4 regions of the Desulfoconvexum algidum genome follow, and region 2 is predicted to be linked to each of the others. Evidence: riboswitches for the same ligand, from Rfam matches in the RefSeq annotation. Region 2 holds a riboswitch; each other region holds the start of a gene.

Region 1 (4,490 bases), 2.4 Mb from region 2:
GATGTGGATGGATTGCCCTTTTAAAATTTTGAGCTGTTTTTCCCGGGACAGGGCACTGGCAATAACCAGATCCGGCTGCAGCCGGATAATTTTTTCAACATTCATCTGGGTGACCGACCCGATTTTTTCTTTGAATTGTGCCTCTTTCGGGGTGTTGCAATAGGTAGTGTCGGCAATCAGCTTCCCTTCGGCCCCCACAAGATAGATGGTCTCGGTGATAATGGGGGAAAGAGAAATCACCCGCTGGAAAGCCGGTGTTGCCAAGCCTATCCGGGCACCCACCAAAACCCCTGCAATAACCAAGAGCAGTATCACCCCGTTTATGGGGCGACTATTCATGGATCACCTGTTCCAGAGCGCCGGTAAATATGGCGTTCAGCGCTGTTTTAAGGACCGGCGGTATTTGCGGGTCTAAAATTAAATCCTGGATGTTATCAACCTTGTGTCCGGCAATCTGTGAGGCAATGGTTTTGCACCATTCTTCATAAAGGGTTAAATCCCTTATCAGACCGCGTTCGTAGGCATCACTCAGGGCAAGGGTTGCTTCTAAAAATGCGGCATATTTTTTTTCAAGCACCAGGTATTCCACAATTTTGGCAAACTCATTTTTTTCGATACCCTTCTTATGAATGCAGTCACAGTTCATCCCTGTTGCAAGGCTGTACAAGGAGATTTTTCTTTCCTTGAGGCGCTGGAAAATATGACGGTTGGAAGTGATTTTATTTTGTTTTAAAACCGCTCCTTTCACGCCGTCATAGACGGCCTTTCCAATGAGTTCCCCCATTTTTGAATGGCCCCCGGCATTTTTGATGGCCTTTCCTTCCCCCTGCACCACCAGAATGTTATCGGTCCCCGTCCCCGTGGCCTGATTTAACAGTGGCGTATAGGCACTTCTGATGTCCATGTCCTCAAGGGCTGCGGTCTTTGCCTCTGTTGCCGCAATGATCGCACGGGTCATGGCCCGTCTGGATAATTTCATGTTGGTCAGAATAATGATATTAATGGTGCCGGGCTCGTAAAACGCTCCCGTATCCTTTGATATGCGAATTGCATTGGACAGGACACCGGCTGTGACAAGGGATGTCACCTTCATTTCTTTAAACGTTTTTTGGATCACGCTCAGATTGTCCATATCCGCCCCTGTGATCAAAAAGGAAGTGGTGTCCTTTGCTTTACCATTGGCCCTTAAAATTTTGGTCCGGATGTCATCGATCCCAAGCGTGTGCCCTGGCCCCCAGGTGGGGGGGGGTGAATAATGATTGCCCACCGTAAAAATATTGTCCCGCTGGCCTTCAAGGGTGGAGACAATAGTCTGGGGCCGTTTAAAATCAACCATCAGGGTTTTGTTGGCAAAATCATAGATGTCAGCGGTATTGATAACAGCCGACTTTACATAGTCCAGATCAATATGGATGGGGCGTGACCGGGTGATTTTTATCGGCAGAATATCATTGGCCGGATTTGCAAATTCATCCATATAAATCATGGAGGAAAGCCAGGAGACAAAATACCCTGAATGGGTGGATGCCCTGCAGGTGAGCTCACAGGGAAAATAATAGATCTGATTATTTTTTACGGCATCCACCTCTTTCCATCCCGGCCGCGAAAAAAAATTTTGACTAGCTTCTCTGTCATTGCCGCAGCCATATATCACTTGGGGATTAAAGGCCTGCCATTCTTCCAAGGTCACCTCAACCACACTGCCCTTTTTCCCAAAATCCGGCGGAAGACCGCCAGCCAGGCGTATCAGTTCGTTTTGAAAAGAGGTGTTACCCGGGGTCATGATTTTGTCACGGCCCATGAGGCGGATCACCCGTTTGCGAATACCTGGAACAGCCCTGACCAGTTTTTTTTCAATGTGACCCATTGCCAAGAGGTTATTTTCGACCACCTGCCGTGCACGGGTTTCCCGATGGAATAATTTGCCCAGGGCCAGGATATTTTCATGGGACTGCTCAATGCTTTGGGTTTCATAGACAAAGATCTGCCCCCCTGCCGTCTTCAATTCATCCAATCCATCATATAGGGTCTGCTGTTGAAACGGTGCCAAAATAATCAAATCCGGCTGGAGCACTTTTATTCGTTCAATGGAAGGCATGAAAAATCCACCCACAACTGCTTTGTCGGCTGCTCCTTCAAGGGTGGCATCGTGATAGGTCAAACCGACAACCGCCTCTCCTGCACCAATTTCAAACAAAATTTCAGCGGCACTGGGCACCAGACAGACCACCCGTAAAGGCGGGTTTTTAAACACCAGATCATTGCCTTTGGAATCTGTAACACCAATGGCGGCAAAACAGGTAAAACTAGTGAACAGACAGACAAGTCCCATCCAGGCAGCCAGAAAATTTTTCAGACCCCTATTCTTTTTTGTTTTCACATTCAGTTTCCAGTTTATTAACAACCCGCTGTGGAACCGGCCTGAAATGCCCGGGCCTTGGACAAAAAAAAACTCCAGACCGATTTTAAAAATCAATCTGGAGTATCCCTTTGCTTAGTCCAAGATCCATGAACACCCCTTCGTCCTCGAAGGATGTGCAACATTCCAGGTAGGTCTTCTGACTCTTGGATCTTCCGAATTACTTTTGCCTTCCCATCAACTTCAACGTTGGCAGTGGCGTGAGTAAAGCATTCGTCCCCAATCACAGCGGCGGGCCCGTCCCTGATTTAAACAGGAGTTCCCTATTAAGCATTTTAATGCACCTGAACTGATACGCTTTTATTTTGAATATCCACTAAAGTCAACAAGAAAAAAAGCCAAACCCCACCCAACCGATCATCTGTTTTTAATTTATAATTTCAGGCAGCGATCATACCACTTCAATGTGCCAGGGTTCAAACCGAACCCCCAGGTCATTGCCCCGATCATATCTAAAGGTGATATATCCTAGATCCGCCAGCCGCTTATACACCTGGGTCTGGGTAAATTGTTCTGTGAAATTGGCCACCCCAAACCCTTTTTTCCCCACATCAAAATCCCCAACCCCATGGTAGGAATACCCCGGAGGAGCAAGGGAGCGCGATGCCATGGAAAGGTTACCGCGACTTTTTGCTGTCTTGTTCAAAAACAGCAAAAACTGCTTCATGACACTGCGAATTCCAGAGGTCAACACCACATCCGGCCCGATTTTTTTTTGAATGGCTTGGTAGACGGCAATGGGTTTTCCCCGGTAAAGGTAATGACCGGTTGATGGAATTTTTTTAACCTCTTTTTTCTTTATTTTTCCCGTGATGGTTTCAATGGTTTTTTCTCCCATAAACCCATATTTTGTAACCTGGTCATAAAAAATTTTTTCAAGAAAAAAAAGTTCTGCCTTTGAAAACCTTCCGATTCGTGAGTAACTCCTGGCATAGACAACCGCATCGTCAAAATTTAGAAGGGAAAAGTTACCATACCCAATCACTTTTTGTATCCGGGTCAGCCGGGCAAGACTCGTGTTAAGCAGGGCGACATCATTTGGCGACAGCAAGATATCATCTTTAAATGCATGATCAAAGAACCGACTTTTGATAAGCCGATCCTTGACCCCATGGTCAGGAGCAAGGCTATTTTTCACACCCCTATCCGCCCCAGCCCTCTGGGATGAATCACGTTTTTCAAAACCAGGAGCAAACCCAAGGACATCCGGTACCGGTAACACCATGGAAACAGCGGCTAATTTTAAAAATTTTCTTCTGTTCATATGACTAAATCATCTTTTTTTATTATAATGCAACGGCTTAGGTTCTGCCTATTTTAGCTCAAATATTGTACCCCAACATGCTGGTCTATAAAAGTTTTTTTTTATTTTTATCCAAAGCAAATCTTTTTGCCGGGGGTGTGGAATGAAAATAAGGCTGTGATTTTCAAGATTGAGGTAGCAGATTTGAAACCCCTGCCTTTTTATAGAGTGCAAGCCTGCGACTTTTTTTTGGGCATCGAAAGCGCCCCAAAACATAACCATCTAATATTATGCCGTTTTTAACCACTTCCATCAAATCCCTCTCCCCAAGACTTTTTGGCATACATTATGCTTTTGGTTAACTGGATATTCTGAATATTCTGAAAATTTTGAAGATTCTTGATATTTTGAATTGGAAAAGCTACCATGAATTGAGATTAACAGAGGAGATGTTCAAAATGGAAAAAGTTGCGGTTGTCGGCTGCGGTACATATATGGATCAGGGACATGGTTGCCCCGGAGAATGGAGATGCCTGAAAGCAGCATCCGAAGGGGATGGAAAATTTGAAAAACCTTCTGCCGTGGTGGCCTTTGTCAAATGTGAGTGCCCCGGCAGAGCTGTCATCCCCACCCTTGGAATGGCTGCCAAGCTATCTGAAATAAAACCAGATAAAATCTATCTAAGTTCCTGCCTGGTCAATGCCAAGCCAGGATGCCCCTACTACAGCCCTGAAGAACTTGCTGGTCTCATAAAAGAAAAAACCGGTATTGATGTAATACTAGGAACCCATGATTATCATTAACCCTTTTGAAAGGAAATAAAGATGA
Region 2 (4,490 bases):
CACCTGGGAATACCAATAGGCCGTGGACAGGTCTTCAAGAAACTGAAAACCTGTGTGGGCTGTTGTTACATCTTTAAATCCAAACGCCATGGGGGTGCGGCTCCATAAAATTAAATATCAGGCCTAGGGCTCTATGAGGGCTGGGCTGATATCGTTGGGGGTTGTTCCAGGCTGCCATGTGTAAGGTCACTGCCTTCTGGCGTATCCTTGAAAAAGGGTGCCAAAAGGGTTTCGTCAGATGGTTTGGTGGCAAGGGAAACCCCTATAAAAACAACGCCTGAGGCCAGCATGGAAAATATCACGCCATGTCCCATGAAGACAGGATGGAGACCTTCCAAAAACGGGGGGGACATGGGAGCAGTTTTTGCCAGATCAATGATGACAAGGCTCACCTGAAGGACAAACCCCGTGCACAGTGAGGCGATAGCTCCCGGTCCTGTTGCCCGTTTCCAGTAAAGTCCGCCCATGAGGACGAAAAAATAGGAGGCAGAGGCAATAAAGGTGGCAATATGGATGGCATCAATGATGCTGTGGATGAAAAATGATCCTGTGGTGGCCAGAAAGATGATGACAAGAACACTGATCCGGTTTACCAGGCGCATCTGTCGCATGGTGGCCCCGGGGTATAGGTGACGCTGGAAAATATCCCGGGCAATACACGAGGCCCCGGAGGTGGCAAAGGTATCGGTGCAGGACATGGCTGCCGTTGCAAGGGCCACGGCACAAAGGGCCAGGGCCAGGTTGGAAAATTTGCTGCCCATGATAAAGCTCAGCAAAGCGGGCTCTGCCTTGGCCATTCCCATGGGAAATCCCATTTTGGCAATTTCCGGATACAGGGCATTAAGCCCTAAGGCAATGAGGGCGCACCCCCCAAAGACAATTGCCACCAGAAAGGCTCCCAGAAACATGCCGTTCCGGGCACTTCGTTCATCTTTAGCTGCCCATACCCGCTGCCAGGGGTCCTGTTCCGTGATCCAGCCGGGAACAATGGCAAGGACAAAGATGAGCACCATGGGCATCCCTATGGAAATAGGGTTCCACCATCCGTCGGGCACGGTGGCGATCAGCTGGCCCGGTGACAGGTTTGTGGCGCTGCCGGCACTTCCCATGACCAGAAAGGCCATGACCAGGATAAAGGCGGACAGACAGATAAACTGGACCATATCCGTGGCAATAACAGCTGACAATCCTCCCAGGGTGACATAGATGGAAACCGCCAGACCCACAATCAATGCGGAATAGAGAGGATCAATTCCATAAAAGATTTCAAGTACCATGGCAAATCCTTTAATGTCGGCCACGGCAAAGAGGATCATGACCACGGTGATGATAATGGCCACGGGCAGTCTTAAAAAAGGCCCATACCGCATTTCAAGCAGTTCCGGCTGGGTAATGGCGGGCAGATTTTTGATCTTTTTCACAAAAAAAGCAATGATGAAAAGGGCCAGGATATTGGGGGCAACAAATCCCCAGATGGACCCCATGCCCAAGAGAATGAAAAACCCTATTACCGCCAGAAGGGCACCTGCTGTCAGCCAGGATGCGGCAGCGGAAAACCCGATGGACAGGAATCCGGCTGATTTGCCGGCCAGCCAGAAGTCTGTGGGGGATGTCTGCTGTTTGTTGAAATAGAGTCCGATCAGGATCAAACCGAAAATATAGATAAAAAGTACCAGAAGAAAAAGCGGGTATGCGCCCATAAAAAAACTCCCCGTCGGCAAAAAAAATCCCCAGCCGACACTAAGCTAAAAGTGTTCAGCCCGGGGATTTACCGTCTCTCCGGAAAGTTGTTTCATCTCTTTTCCATGGATATTCTGGCTGGTGGATCATCCTAATCACCGTGTCTTCCCATGCTGTCTCGTATTTGGTGTATCCAGCACAGTGACAGTGTACGGCTTTCGTTCCCACTTACAGCGGCGGGTCCGCCCCGGAATTTAACCGGGTTTCCCAAAGAAAAGTTTCTCTTAATTGTATTTGTCATTGAATCTTGTTCTCGGATCCAACGTGGGAGAGTCTATACCACAGTATTTATAAGGTTTCAATAAAGACTTTATATCTTTATTGCCCTGTTGTTTTTGATTCTTTTGTTGCATTGGCCTGGGGCATAATGGCGGCGTAGGCAATATAGTATTTAAATATATTACTCACATAGGTAACGGTTTCCCTGCCAATTCTTTTGGCGGCAACAACCTCGACATTTCTAAACCAGATGTTGGGATCCAAGTTCATTGATTTGGCCTCTCTTTGCAATTTTGAAACCCTGGCAGGGCCGGCATTATAGGCTGCAAATGTCAACAGTACCCGGTCCAGTTTGCCAATATCCGGGTCATTAAAGTATCGGTTCATAATAAACCGAAGATACTTGGTCCCTGCATGGATATTGGGTTCTATTTTTTCAATATCAGGGATGTTAATATTTTTATCCATTGCCGTTGTCGGCAGAATCTGCATCACACCGATGGCACCGGTGTTACTGCGCTTGCTTTGGTCAATACCGGACTCCTGAAAGGCAAGAGCCGCAAGCATCAGCCAGTCAAATTTATACATGCCGGCATATTTTTGAAAAAAAGAAATGGTATTTTCAAATCGTTTCCGGGCCTTGTCTTCAAGATTACTTTTTACATAGGTAGTATCCTTGAGATATCGTTGGAAAACCATATTTCCCATTAAGGTGCCTTTTTTGTTTTTTTTAACAAAGGCATTGATTTTTATTTTAAGCTCGGGGGTCTTTTTTTGAACGGCCCAGGCAATTTTAGAGTTTTCCCTGAATCTGATGTCCGGGTGGAGGGTGATATTCTTAAAGATTTTTGCCCAGAATTTCCCTTTGTGACTGTCAATGATCATCATGGGAATCAGACCTGCATTCAGCATTTCCAGAAGATCTTCATCCTCAAGGTTTTCATCGGCAAGAACAATCTTTATTCCGGCTTTGCCGGCAGCCGTCAATCTTTTGTTTGCCTTTTCAAGGCTTTCATAATAACTGCTTGATTTTCGCACATGAACTTTTTTGCCGCTCAAATCTGAAATTTCTTTAATTTCACCGGCTTTGGGTCCGGTTACTAAAATTTCATTAACTTCAGTTGAAAAAGGATCACAAAAATCAACCTGTTTCATCCGCTTGTCCGTGGCGGTTAAATTGCCCGCTGCAATGTCACCCAGTCCGTTTGCCAGATTTGAAATCAATTTTTCCCTGGGGGTGGGAATAAAGAGAACATGGAGTTTGAGATGGCGGGTTTTCAGTTCCGTATTGATGCTTTTTTCAAACTGCCGGACCATTTCGTAGGTTGCGCCGCGCTGGGTTCCCTTATCAAGGAAATAAAAGGTTTTGCTATAGGGTATCAAAACCCGAATTGATCGTTTTTGAACCATTTGATCAAAATCACCAGTCCATGGTTTGTTCAATGAGGCGATCACCTTCTTAAGATCTTTAGCCCCAAATGCAGGACAGGCGAACAAGAGACCTGCCGTCAAAATCAGCAACAATAAAAGTTCAATTTTACGAAGGGTCATTTTTCCATTTTTCAAAGGAGACCTCCTTGCTGTTTTTTGTAATGATATGGTATCAGAAGTTTAGAATTCGCTATAATAAAATAGATGGTTTTTTCCTGCAAGTATTATAAAATAAAAGTTCAGTGCAACAGATGGCTTTAATCTGGTTCTCATCTATACCCTCGGAGGTCACCCCCCAGGCCTGGTATCTTTTTAATCTTTGTATTTCTCATTATCTGGATGGGCATCGGTGGTATATGGTGGAAGGTGATCGGGCTTTATTAGGAGCGTGTGTTAGCAGGAAATGATTCTGTTTTCCGGCAGCTGTAACGTCTTGACGAGAAAGACTAAAAGATGGTAACAGGTCAGTTCAGGTACAAGATTTTTATGGCTTTGGTGGTGTAAAAAAAAGTGAGGCGGGTTATGTTAGATGTTTCCAGAACAACAAACACGATTTTGATGGTCAGACCCTATGATTTTGGATTTAATGAGGAGACCGGTCTGGACAATCAGTTCCAGAAGCGTCTGGACCTGTCTGAACGAGAGATCAATACACGAGCCAATGCAGAGTTCCAGGCCATGGTGGATACCCTGCGGTTAGAAGGGGTCACGGTTTTGATTCTGGAAAAACCGGAACCCGATGCACGCTCAATTTATGCAACATCAACCGATGCAACATCAACCGATGGAAAAAAGATCGCTGGAAAGCTACCGGATGCCATTTTTCCCAATAATTGGTTTTCAACGGAACATGACGGTACCCTGATCACCTATCCCATGGCGGCCATGAACCGTCGTCACGAGCGGCGGCCCGAAGATGTGGAAAAACTTTTAAGGGCCAATGGGTACAAGATTAGAAATGTCATTAATGTAGGACAGCTGGATGAAACCGACCGGTTTCTGGAGGGCACAGGTTCCATGATTATTGATCATCGGGCCGAGGTGGTCTATGCAGCAAGGTCCAACCGGTGTGATGAGGAGCAGTTTGATAATTTTATCCG
Region 3 (4,490 bases), 2.4 Mb from region 2:
ATGGCATTGCGGGTATAAATGGAGATTCAGGAGACCAGGTTCTGGCAATGATTGATATTGGGTAGAGTTTTCAAGCCAGGGCTTCAGGCAGACCGCCTGTTTGAGCGTTTCCATTGTCCTGTGGGTAGTCTTTGTGCCCCATGGGAAAAGGTGATTGGAAAGGCCCCACCTAAACAAGGCAGGGCCAAACCCAATCCAACCAGACAAATGCATACAGTAAATGGAAATTTGTCTGATGTCACTTCTTAATTCCTTTAAAAGGTATATCTCAATCCGGCATAAAAGGTACGGCCCGGCATGGTGTACCCTTGAACGGCAGCATAGGACTCATCAAAAAGGTTCGTTATTTCAGCCTTTAAGGAAACAGCGCCATATTTTTCAAAGGAGAAAAGCCGTTTGGAAATCATCAGGTCGGCAACGGTGTATTTGTCGAGGGTGGTGGCGCCGGTGCCTTCATAGTCGGAGATATCCTGTTCGCCGATGTAGGAAAAATTCAGGCGGGAGGAAAACCCCTGTTCGCCGTTGGCAAACCGTAGACCATAGGAGGCAGTCCATTCCGGTGTATACTGAAGATTTTTACCTGTCTCTTCATTTTCGTATTCGGTTAAAGTGGTAAAAGAACCGTAGGGAACCAGTTCATAGGACCAGCCGAAAAGGCTCCCTATATCCCACTGCAGGGTTGCTTCTATGCCTGAGATGGTGGCGCCTTGGATATTTTCATAGCCCGTAATATTGGTCACCGCATCATAAGCATAGCCAATTTTGTCATCAAAGTCCGTATGGAAATAGGTGATGCCACTTGTCAGGCTGCCTTTGTTGTAATCCAGACCGATTTCATAGGTTTTGCTTTTTTCAGGGTTCAGGTCAGAGTTTCCAGCCCAGATACCCCAGGAACCGTAGTCATTGTACATAAAAAGTTCATCTGCAGTAGGCATCCTGAAGGCTTCGGCATAATTGGCCCGGACGCTTAAGTCCGATGTGAATTTATAGGCTGCGCCCACACTTGAGGACCAATTGGTATCATCTTTGCTCTGGCCGGTATCACCTTCTACCTCATACTTGTCATAGCGTCCCCCGGCTGAAAGAATCAGTTTGTCATCCATCAGACTGGTTTTCGCCAGGAGAAATGCCGCCGGGTTTTCATAGGTGTTTTCCTTTCCGGCAGCAGTATAGGTATTGCTAATGGCATAATCGGTCCAGTCAACTCCGGCTGTTACATGGGCGAAATCCCACTTGGCCGTCAGTTGGGCCTGGGCCCCCTGGTGGTCTGTATCCCGATAATAGTCACGTGCGTTGCTGGTTGACGGATCAAAGGTCTCGTACTCGTCTTTTCCCTTAAAATAGCGCAGGTTCCATAGTAAAAATCCGTCTGCAGTTTGCCCGTCATAAACAAGATCAAAACTTTTTAAGGAATTGTCTATATAATCGTCCAGATCATTGCTGCTCAAATAGTTCGGTTTTCCAATTTTTTTTCCTTCATATCCGGTGTAAGAAAAACTGACTCTGTTATCAGGCACAAACGTCCAGCCTGCATTGAAGCTGACCCGTTCCTTGGAATCATACCCGGTATTGTAATACCGGGTACCGTCAGCCGTGTCATAGTCATCCTGGGATGATTTCGAAAGGGTTGCTGAAATGTCAAAGGCCTTGAACTGACCGGAAAATCCGGCAGAGGCATCCTTGTAGTTCCAGCTTCCCAAGTTGCCTTCAACAAAGAAGGAAGGCTTGCGTTTCCCTTGTTTGGTAATGACATTGACAACCCCGCCCATGGCGGAAGCACCGTATTGAACCGACCCGGGACCTCGGATAACCTCAATACGCTCTACATTATCCATGGTAATTTTTGCCATGTTTCCGGTACCGGCACGTCGTCCATTGATTAGGATCAACACATGGCTGGCCAGGTCATTGCCATGGGTATCTGTTCGAAATCCACGGATCTCTACGGAACTGGTTGAATTGGGGTATTCCCGGATCATAAATCCTTCTTTGGCCAATAAATCACTCAAGTTCTGAACAGAGGCCTGCTGGATATCCTCTTGTGTGTAAATCGTAATATTGGTGGTCAGGTTTTCTTTTTTTTCCTTGATTCTTCCCGAGGTTACCACCATGGTTTCCATAACCTGGGGGGTTGTTTCAGAAGGAATCGCTTCTTCTCCCCAGGCAGGCAGGGAAAACGTCAACACGCATAAGAGCAAGGCAAGGCACCGGACAATCAAATGTTTCATTATTTAAAAATCTCCATTAAAATGTAGTGATCGGTCCGGAAAACAACAATCCCCGGACCGAAATTAACTTTCAATCCAGGGATTCCCTTTTTATCCTTAGAATATAAACAGGAAGCACCTTCGTCCCCAAGGCGTTTTCCTTTGACTACCGTTCAGGCAGGTCTTCTGACTTTTGGATCATTCTACCGGCTGCACCTTCCCAACCATAAGGTCAGTGGCATACTGCAGCTTTCGTCCCCAATTACAGCGGCGGGCCCGTCCACGACTTTAACGCGGTTCCCTATCAAGCTCTTACAATGAGCACCTGAATATGAAATATTATTACTGATTATAAAACACAAAGTCAAGTAAAAAAAAGAGGCAATTTAAGGTGAATTTTATTTTTTATCTAATCACCATAATATGATCACAAGGCCACTGTGAATGGGGGCGATTCCACCATTTTTATGTCGCAGAGAAGATACTTCTCAAGACTTTTCTTAAGTCCTTTGTTTTTGGCAGGTCCGCTGTATAGAAAAATAGAGAACCTGCATCCAGGGAAGTGGCAAAAAGAGGTGCCGGTACCAGGCAGAAGGCCAGAAAAATATATTAGAGTTAGAATTCTTTTCATGATCTATTTGATAAAATAGCCGGCTACCCGCCATGTGCCCTCGGATTCTTTCATGAGGGTGATGGATTCAACGGCATGGGCTTTATTGGCAAAACGGGTGACATATCGCAAAACCAGATAGCTCCCGTCGGGCATGCCTGGCAGGGTGGTGGTGAGCTGGTCATGGAAAAGGTCCCTTGATACAACATCTCCTAAGGGGTCCCTTACGGATTTTAGGGTGATTGCCCAAAAGAGCAGATTATAAAAATTGAGTCAAAGTCAAATGATTTTTTTTAGGGAACTGCCTTTTCAGCCCATTGCCAGGACGGCTGGGGTGATTATAATTAAAAAATTATTAATTTAAAAGCAAGTGGGGAACAGATGGATAAAAAGAAAGAAAATGGTCCAACGGGTTTGGTTCACAAACAGACCCTTTATATGGCAATCTTGGTCTCCATTACATTTGGATTTATGGTGGGGGCCATGTATACCTCATTTAAACTGGCTGGGGATACGCCAATGGCACCAATAGCACAGCAACCGTCAGATCCCCATGATCATCCGGAAGGACAGGAGATGTCGGCTGAGACGGGTTCCAGAATTTTAAAACTGGAACAATTCCTAAAGGAAAACCCGGATAATGTGGATGCCTGGAATCAACTGGGGAATCTGTTTTTTGATGCCAACCGGTTTGGGGATGCCATTGATGCCTATGAACGTTCATTGGCTCTGAAACCGGGTGATCCCGTTGTCTTGACCGATATGGGGGTGATGTACCGGCGGAACAAAAATCCCAAAAAGGCCGTTGAAACATTTGACCTGGCCATTGCTGCAGATCCTGGCTTTGAGACGGCCCGGTTCAACAAGGGAGTGGTGCTCATGCATGATATGGAGGATACGGCCGGCGGTATTCTTGCATGGGAAGCGTTGTTAACGGTGAATCCCATGGCAAAAGCACCCAATGGGAAATTGCTTTCCTCCCTGGTTGAAAGAATGAAACAGCAGAAGTGATATCGGATTTTTTCAAGGTGATTGACCATGGAATGGTCACGCCACCTACCGTTTCAATCTGGAAGCCAGGACAGCAGCGCCGATGGCCCCGTTTTCCTGGGGAAAATCGCCCACCAATATTTCAATGCCCAGGCGGCTTTCCAGGGCTTTGACCATCCCTTTGTTTTTGGCGACCCCGCCGGTCATGATCACGGGGCTCTGTAACTTGACCTTGGTGGCAAGACTGCCCACCCGTGCGGCCGCAGATTCATGGATGCCGGCAATGATATCTTCTCTTTTCTGCTGCCCGGCGATCATGGAAATCACTTCTGATTCTGCAAAAACAGTGCAGATGCTGGAAATTTTGGAGGGGGCATTGGAGCTCTGGCTCATGTTGCCAAGCTCATTGAGTTCGACCTCCAGAGCCTTGGCCATGACCTCCAGGAAACGGCCTGTCCCTGCCGCGCATTTGTCGTTCATGGCAAAATTTTCCACCTGGCCGCTGGTATCCAGGGCAATGGCTTTGCTGTCCTGTCCTCCTACATCAATAATGCCCCGGATCTTTGGGTTTAAAAAATGGGCACCCACCCCGTGGCAGATGATTTCGGTCATGGCTTTGTCTGCAAAGGCCACAGAGTTTCTGCCATATCCCGTGGCCACGATGGCCGTGACATCCTTGGGGT
Region 4 (4,490 bases), 2.4 Mb from region 2:
TTTTTCAGACCGAAGCCTTTGCGTAGGAAAAAAGGAAAAAGTGTTGATCCTGGGCAAATCCGGTTTAGGAAAGACAAGCCTGTTCCGGCTGATCCTTGGGTTTGAACAGCCCGGATCAGGAAAAATTGTGGTGAACGGGCTGAATCTTGACAAAAATCATGTTCACCAAATACGGCAGCAACTATTTTATTTGAGCCAGGATATTGACCTGAGAAACGAAACCATCCTCGGACTTTTGACAGATATCTGGCAATTCAACTTTGCCAAAGAGCTTTGTCACGAAGAGATAAACCGGCAGCTAAACTTTCTTGAGCTGTCCCCCGGTATCCTCCAGAAGAAAACAGGTGAACTGTCAGGAGGAGAACGCCAACGGATAGGCCTTTTGATCGGTTTTCTGCTGGACCGGCCCATCTGGCTTTTGGATGAACCCACATCTGCTCTGGATGATGTCATGAAAGAAAAAATAGCCGCCCATATTCTCTCCCTGGAGAAAACAATGATTATCGTTTCCCATGACCATTGCTGGCAGGACAGCTCGGTTCGAATCGAAAGGTGGTCCTAATATGGGCGCCCAGGATTTAAACATATTCTCCCTTGGAACTTTATTGATCTTTCTTGTTCCCATCCTTTATATCAGCCGATATTTGAAACTTGGGATTAATCGAGAGATCATCATTGGCATGGTTAGAATGTGCCTGCAGCTGAGTTTTGTGGGACTATATCTTGAGTTTTTATTCAAATTTGATTCTCCCTGGCTCAACACAGCCTATCTGCTGCTCATGATTTCCATTGCCTGTCACTCCATATTGAAATCCAGCAATCTTAAACTCCGCATATTTTTCAAACCCTTGTTTTTTGCCCTGCTCATCCCCTTTGGCATCATGCTGCTCTTCTTCAATGGGGTGGTTGCAAATATTGACAACCTGTTTGAAGCAAAATACCTGGTGCCCGTGGGCGGTATGCTACTGGGAAACTGCCTGAGAAGTATCATCATCGGGCTTACCCATTTCTATTCAGGGTTGAAAAAAAATGAGCGAGAATACCTCTATTCCCTCTGTCTTTTCAACAACCGGACCCAGGCATTAAAACCCTGGTTCAAAGAAAGTCTTGTGGCTGCCATTAATCCTACTCTGGCATCCATGGCCACCATTGGACTTGTTTCCCTGCCCGGCATGATGACCGGCCAGATTTTAGGCGGATCCATCCCCATTGTTGCCATCAAATATCAAATTGCTATCATGGGCTGTATTTTCTATACTGAATACTTCAGTGTGATTTTATCCATTCTTCTTTCATTGAAAACCGGGTTCAACACATTTGATGTGCTTAAAGCCGATATTTTTCAAAACGATCGAAACTAAGACCTCAATTATATTGCCTTTTCAACAATTTGAATCCCGGCCTTTTTTCTTGACACCCTTTGGGGAAAGGGTTATATCTGATAGGATATTTCAGGTGCTGCCATTTGCAGTCAAAAGGGAATCCTGTGAAATTCAGGAACGGACCCGCCGCTGTGACCGGGGATGAAAATCACTGCAGCCACTGCTGAGTCATTTTTCAGCGGGAAGGAGTGACGAGTAAGCCGATCCGGAAGTCAGAAAACCTGCCTGAATGCTGGGTCGTTTTACCCTCGAGGACTTGGGCAGATCAGCACAATGTGGATAAATTCGGTTCCCATATCAGGATAAATTCTGATATGGGTTTTTTTATTGGAAGACCATAGAAAAAGGGCAGACAACCATTTTGTTTCACATGGAACAAATGGAAACAGGAATAGATGGAGCCAAAAGAAAAAGAGGGACCCAACAAACCCAAATCAAGCTTGAAACAAAGGATATCAGGCCATTATTATTTATGGATGATAGCACTGTTTTCCCTTCTTGTGTTTGGAATGATAATGATTTCCCTTTCCATGGGGTATATCTGTATTCCCATGGGAGAAATTTCTGGTATCCTTGTGAACAGGCTTTTTGGGAACATGGATATGGCAACGCCCACAGCCGAGACCTTTACCGCGGTTATATTTGATATCCGGCTTCCCCGGATTCTCACCTGCGCCGCTGTGGGAGCAGCTCTTTCCATCTCCGGGGTCCTGTTCCAGGGAATTTTACTAAACCCCCTGGCAGACCCCTACACCCTCGGGGTATCAGCCGGAGCCGCCTTTGGGGCATGTATTGCCATATTGCTCAATCTGGGTGCCACCTTTGTGTCCGTTCCTGCATTTGCCTTTGCAGGCGCCTGCACCACCCTGTTTTTTGTCATTTTTTTGTCCTATTCATCCTCATCCAAGGGATCTGTGAGCGGTCTTTCCTCCAACAATCTTATTTTGTCAGGTATTATTGTAGCGGCAATCCTTTCCGCTGGCATCAGTTTTTTGAAATTCATTGCCAATGAACAGGTGTCTGTTATTATTTTCTGGCTCATGGGCAGTTTTGCCTCCAAGACCTGGAGTAATTTTATGGTCATCTTTGTCTTCCTTGTTATAGGATTCATCATTGCCATTTATTTTGCCAGGGATCTGAATCTTATCTCCCTGGGGGAAAAGGCCGCATCCAGCCTTGGGGTGGATATTAAACGAATAACCCTCCTTTTGTTGGTAACCGGATCCATGCTGGCGGCTGTCTGTGTATCCGTATCCGGCATCATCGGCTTTGTAGGCCTTCTGGTTCCCCACATGGTCCGATTTATTACAGGACCTGACAACAGAAAACTGCTGCCCCTCTCCATGCTGGTGGGCGCCTTTTTATTGCTGTTTGCCGACACCATTACCCGGGCAGTACTGCCCCATGAAATTCCCATAGGTGTTCTTACCGCCCTAATTGGCGGTCCGGTCTTCTGCTGGATATTTAAAAAAAGCCGGTTGGCCTAACCCATGGAGATACGACTTCAAAATTTATGCTTTTCCCATGGGAGCACGCCCATTATAAAAAAAGTATCCTCTCGATTCTCCCCGGGCAAATTTTATGGGATACTCGGCCCCAATGGAAGCGGGAAAACAACGCTTCTGGATTTGATTTCAGGTTTTTTTCTCCCTGACAGGGGACAAGTCCTCCTGAACAATACAAATCTGGCGGCATTGTCCAAAAAACAGATTGCCAAAATTCTCTCTTTGGTGTCCCAAAATTATTATATTAATTTTCCTTTTTCCGTGGAGGAAGTTGTCATGATGGGACGGCACCCCTATATTAATAGATTTTCCCACCCCTCCAAAATTGACAGGGACCGGGTCGCCTTGATCATGGAGGAAACCGGGATATCCCATCTAAAACACCGAAGAGTGACCCAATTATCAGGCGGTGAAAAGCAGCGGTGTATTTTTGCAAGGGCCTTGTGCCAGGAAACACCCGTGCTGCTCTTGGACGAAGCTTTTTCCAATATGGATATTAACCACACCCTTCATTTTCTTGGCCTTATTAAAGAGATGATACAAAAAACAAAGGGGACGATTATCTGTGTTCTCCACGATTTAAATCTGGCAGCGGCCTGGGCAGATGAAATTTTATTCCTGAAAGAAGGTGAGATCCTGGCCAAGGGAAAAACCAGGGAAGTTATGAGCCAGGAGAATATTGAGCTTGTATTTAATGTAGAATCAAAGGTTGAATTCAATGAATATGTCCAGGCAAAACAAGTCTATTTTAAATCAAAATAGGGTACCCCCTTATAAGTTGCTGGCACTGGCTTGTTGCTGGTGGGTCTGGGCTTTCTCACCATGCCTGGCCGCAGACATGGTTGTTGACAACCGCGGCAGACAAATTGAGGTGAAAACTCCCTTTAAACGGATCATTTCCCTTTATGGCGCCCATACGGAAAACCTTTTTTACCTGGGTTGTGGAGACGAGATTATTGGCGTTTCTGTGAATGACAGCTTTCCTGCCCGGGCCCGGGAAAAACAAAAATTTTCCTTTCACGACGGACCGGAAAAATTCATCGCAAACAAGCCAGACCTGGTATTGATCCGTCCCATGATCGACAATGGATACCCCCAATTTGTTCAACAGCTTGAGCGATACGGCATTACAGTGGTTTCCCTTCAACCGGCCACCACACAACAGATGTATGACTATTGGTTAACCCTTGGCCGTTTAAGTGGACGTCAGGCCCAGGCCAAAAAGATGATCGCAGAATTTAAGGAAAAAATCGCTCAAATACAGACACTTACCCAGGGGATATCCAAGAAAAAAAAAGTGTATTTCCAGGCCATTCATACCCGGATGAAAACTTTTACCCCCGGCTCCATGCCAATTTTTGCCCTGGAAACAGCAGGGGGTATCAATGTGGCGAGTGATGCCAGGGCATCCAGAAATACCAATATTGCCATTTATGGCAAGGAACAAATTTTGGAAAAGGCATCTGAAATTGATGTTTTCCTGGCACAACAAGGCATCATGAATTCGGTGCGCAAAGAGCAGATCATCAATGAACCCGGATTTAAAATAATTAAGGCAATCAAAAACAAACAGGTATTTTTAATTGATGAAAATATTGTTTCC

The links. Region 2 has a riboswitch for cobalamin ahead of ACZ45G_RS08275 (sodium:solute symporter family protein). Riboswitches for the same ligand answer to the same signal wherever they lie in the genome.
Region 1: it holds a riboswitch for cobalamin, as region 2 does, so the genes downstream of both, ACZ45G_RS19045 (adenosylcobinamide amidohydrolase) here and ACZ45G_RS08275 (sodium:solute symporter family protein) in region 2, are expected to answer to the same signal.
Region 3: it holds a riboswitch for cobalamin, as region 2 does, so the genes downstream of both, ACZ45G_RS18980 (TonB-dependent receptor plug domain-containing protein) here and ACZ45G_RS08275 (sodium:solute symporter family protein) in region 2, are expected to answer to the same signal.
Region 4: it holds a riboswitch for cobalamin, as region 2 does, so the genes downstream of both, ACZ45G_RS28450 (FecCD family ABC transporter permease) here and ACZ45G_RS08275 (sodium:solute symporter family protein) in region 2, are expected to answer to the same signal.

The regions. Positions count from the first base shown of each region.
Region 1 covers NZ_AP042394.1:4,199,454-4,203,943, forward strand. The annotation lists gene ACZ45G_RS19040 (ABC transporter substrate-binding protein) at 1-339, opposite strand, end outside; gene ACZ45G_RS19045 (adenosylcobinamide amidohydrolase) at 332-2,380, opposite strand; cobalamin riboswitch at 2,532-2,722, opposite strand; gene ACZ45G_RS19050 (M15 family metallopeptidase) at 2,811-3,683, opposite strand; gene ACZ45G_RS19055 (CGGC domain-containing protein) at 4,121-4,465, shown strand; gene ACZ45G_RS19060 ((Fe-S)-binding protein) at 4,487-4,490, shown strand, end outside.
Region 2 covers NZ_AP042394.1:1,803,650-1,808,139, forward strand. The annotation lists gene ACZ45G_RS08270 (methyltransferase) at 1-90, opposite strand, end outside; gene ACZ45G_RS08275 (sodium:solute symporter family protein) at 132-1,700, opposite strand; cobalamin riboswitch at 1,808-1,949, opposite strand; gene ACZ45G_RS08280 (MltF family protein) at 2,059-3,525, opposite strand; gene ctlX (citrulline utilization hydrolase CtlX) at 3,913-4,490, shown strand, end outside.
Region 3 covers NZ_AP042394.1:4,183,913-4,188,402, reverse strand. The annotation lists gene ACZ45G_RS18980 (TonB-dependent receptor plug domain-containing protein) at 255-2,228, opposite strand; cobalamin riboswitch at 2,367-2,551, opposite strand; gene ACZ45G_RS18975 (DUF4019 domain-containing protein) at 2,842-3,060, opposite strand; gene ACZ45G_RS18970 (tetratricopeptide repeat protein) at 3,199-3,828, shown strand; gene ACZ45G_RS18965 (acyl-CoA dehydratase activase) at 3,874-4,490, opposite strand, start outside.
Region 4 covers NZ_AP042394.1:6,328,833-6,333,322, forward strand. The annotation lists gene ACZ45G_RS28440 (ABC transporter ATP-binding protein) at 1-562, shown strand, start outside; gene ACZ45G_RS28445 (ABC transporter permease) at 564-1,361, shown strand; cobalamin riboswitch at 1,437-1,625, shown strand; gene ACZ45G_RS28450 (FecCD family ABC transporter permease) at 1,778-2,869, shown strand; gene ACZ45G_RS28455 (ABC transporter ATP-binding protein) at 2,873-3,649, shown strand; gene ACZ45G_RS28460 (ABC transporter substrate-binding protein) at 3,726-4,490, shown strand, end outside.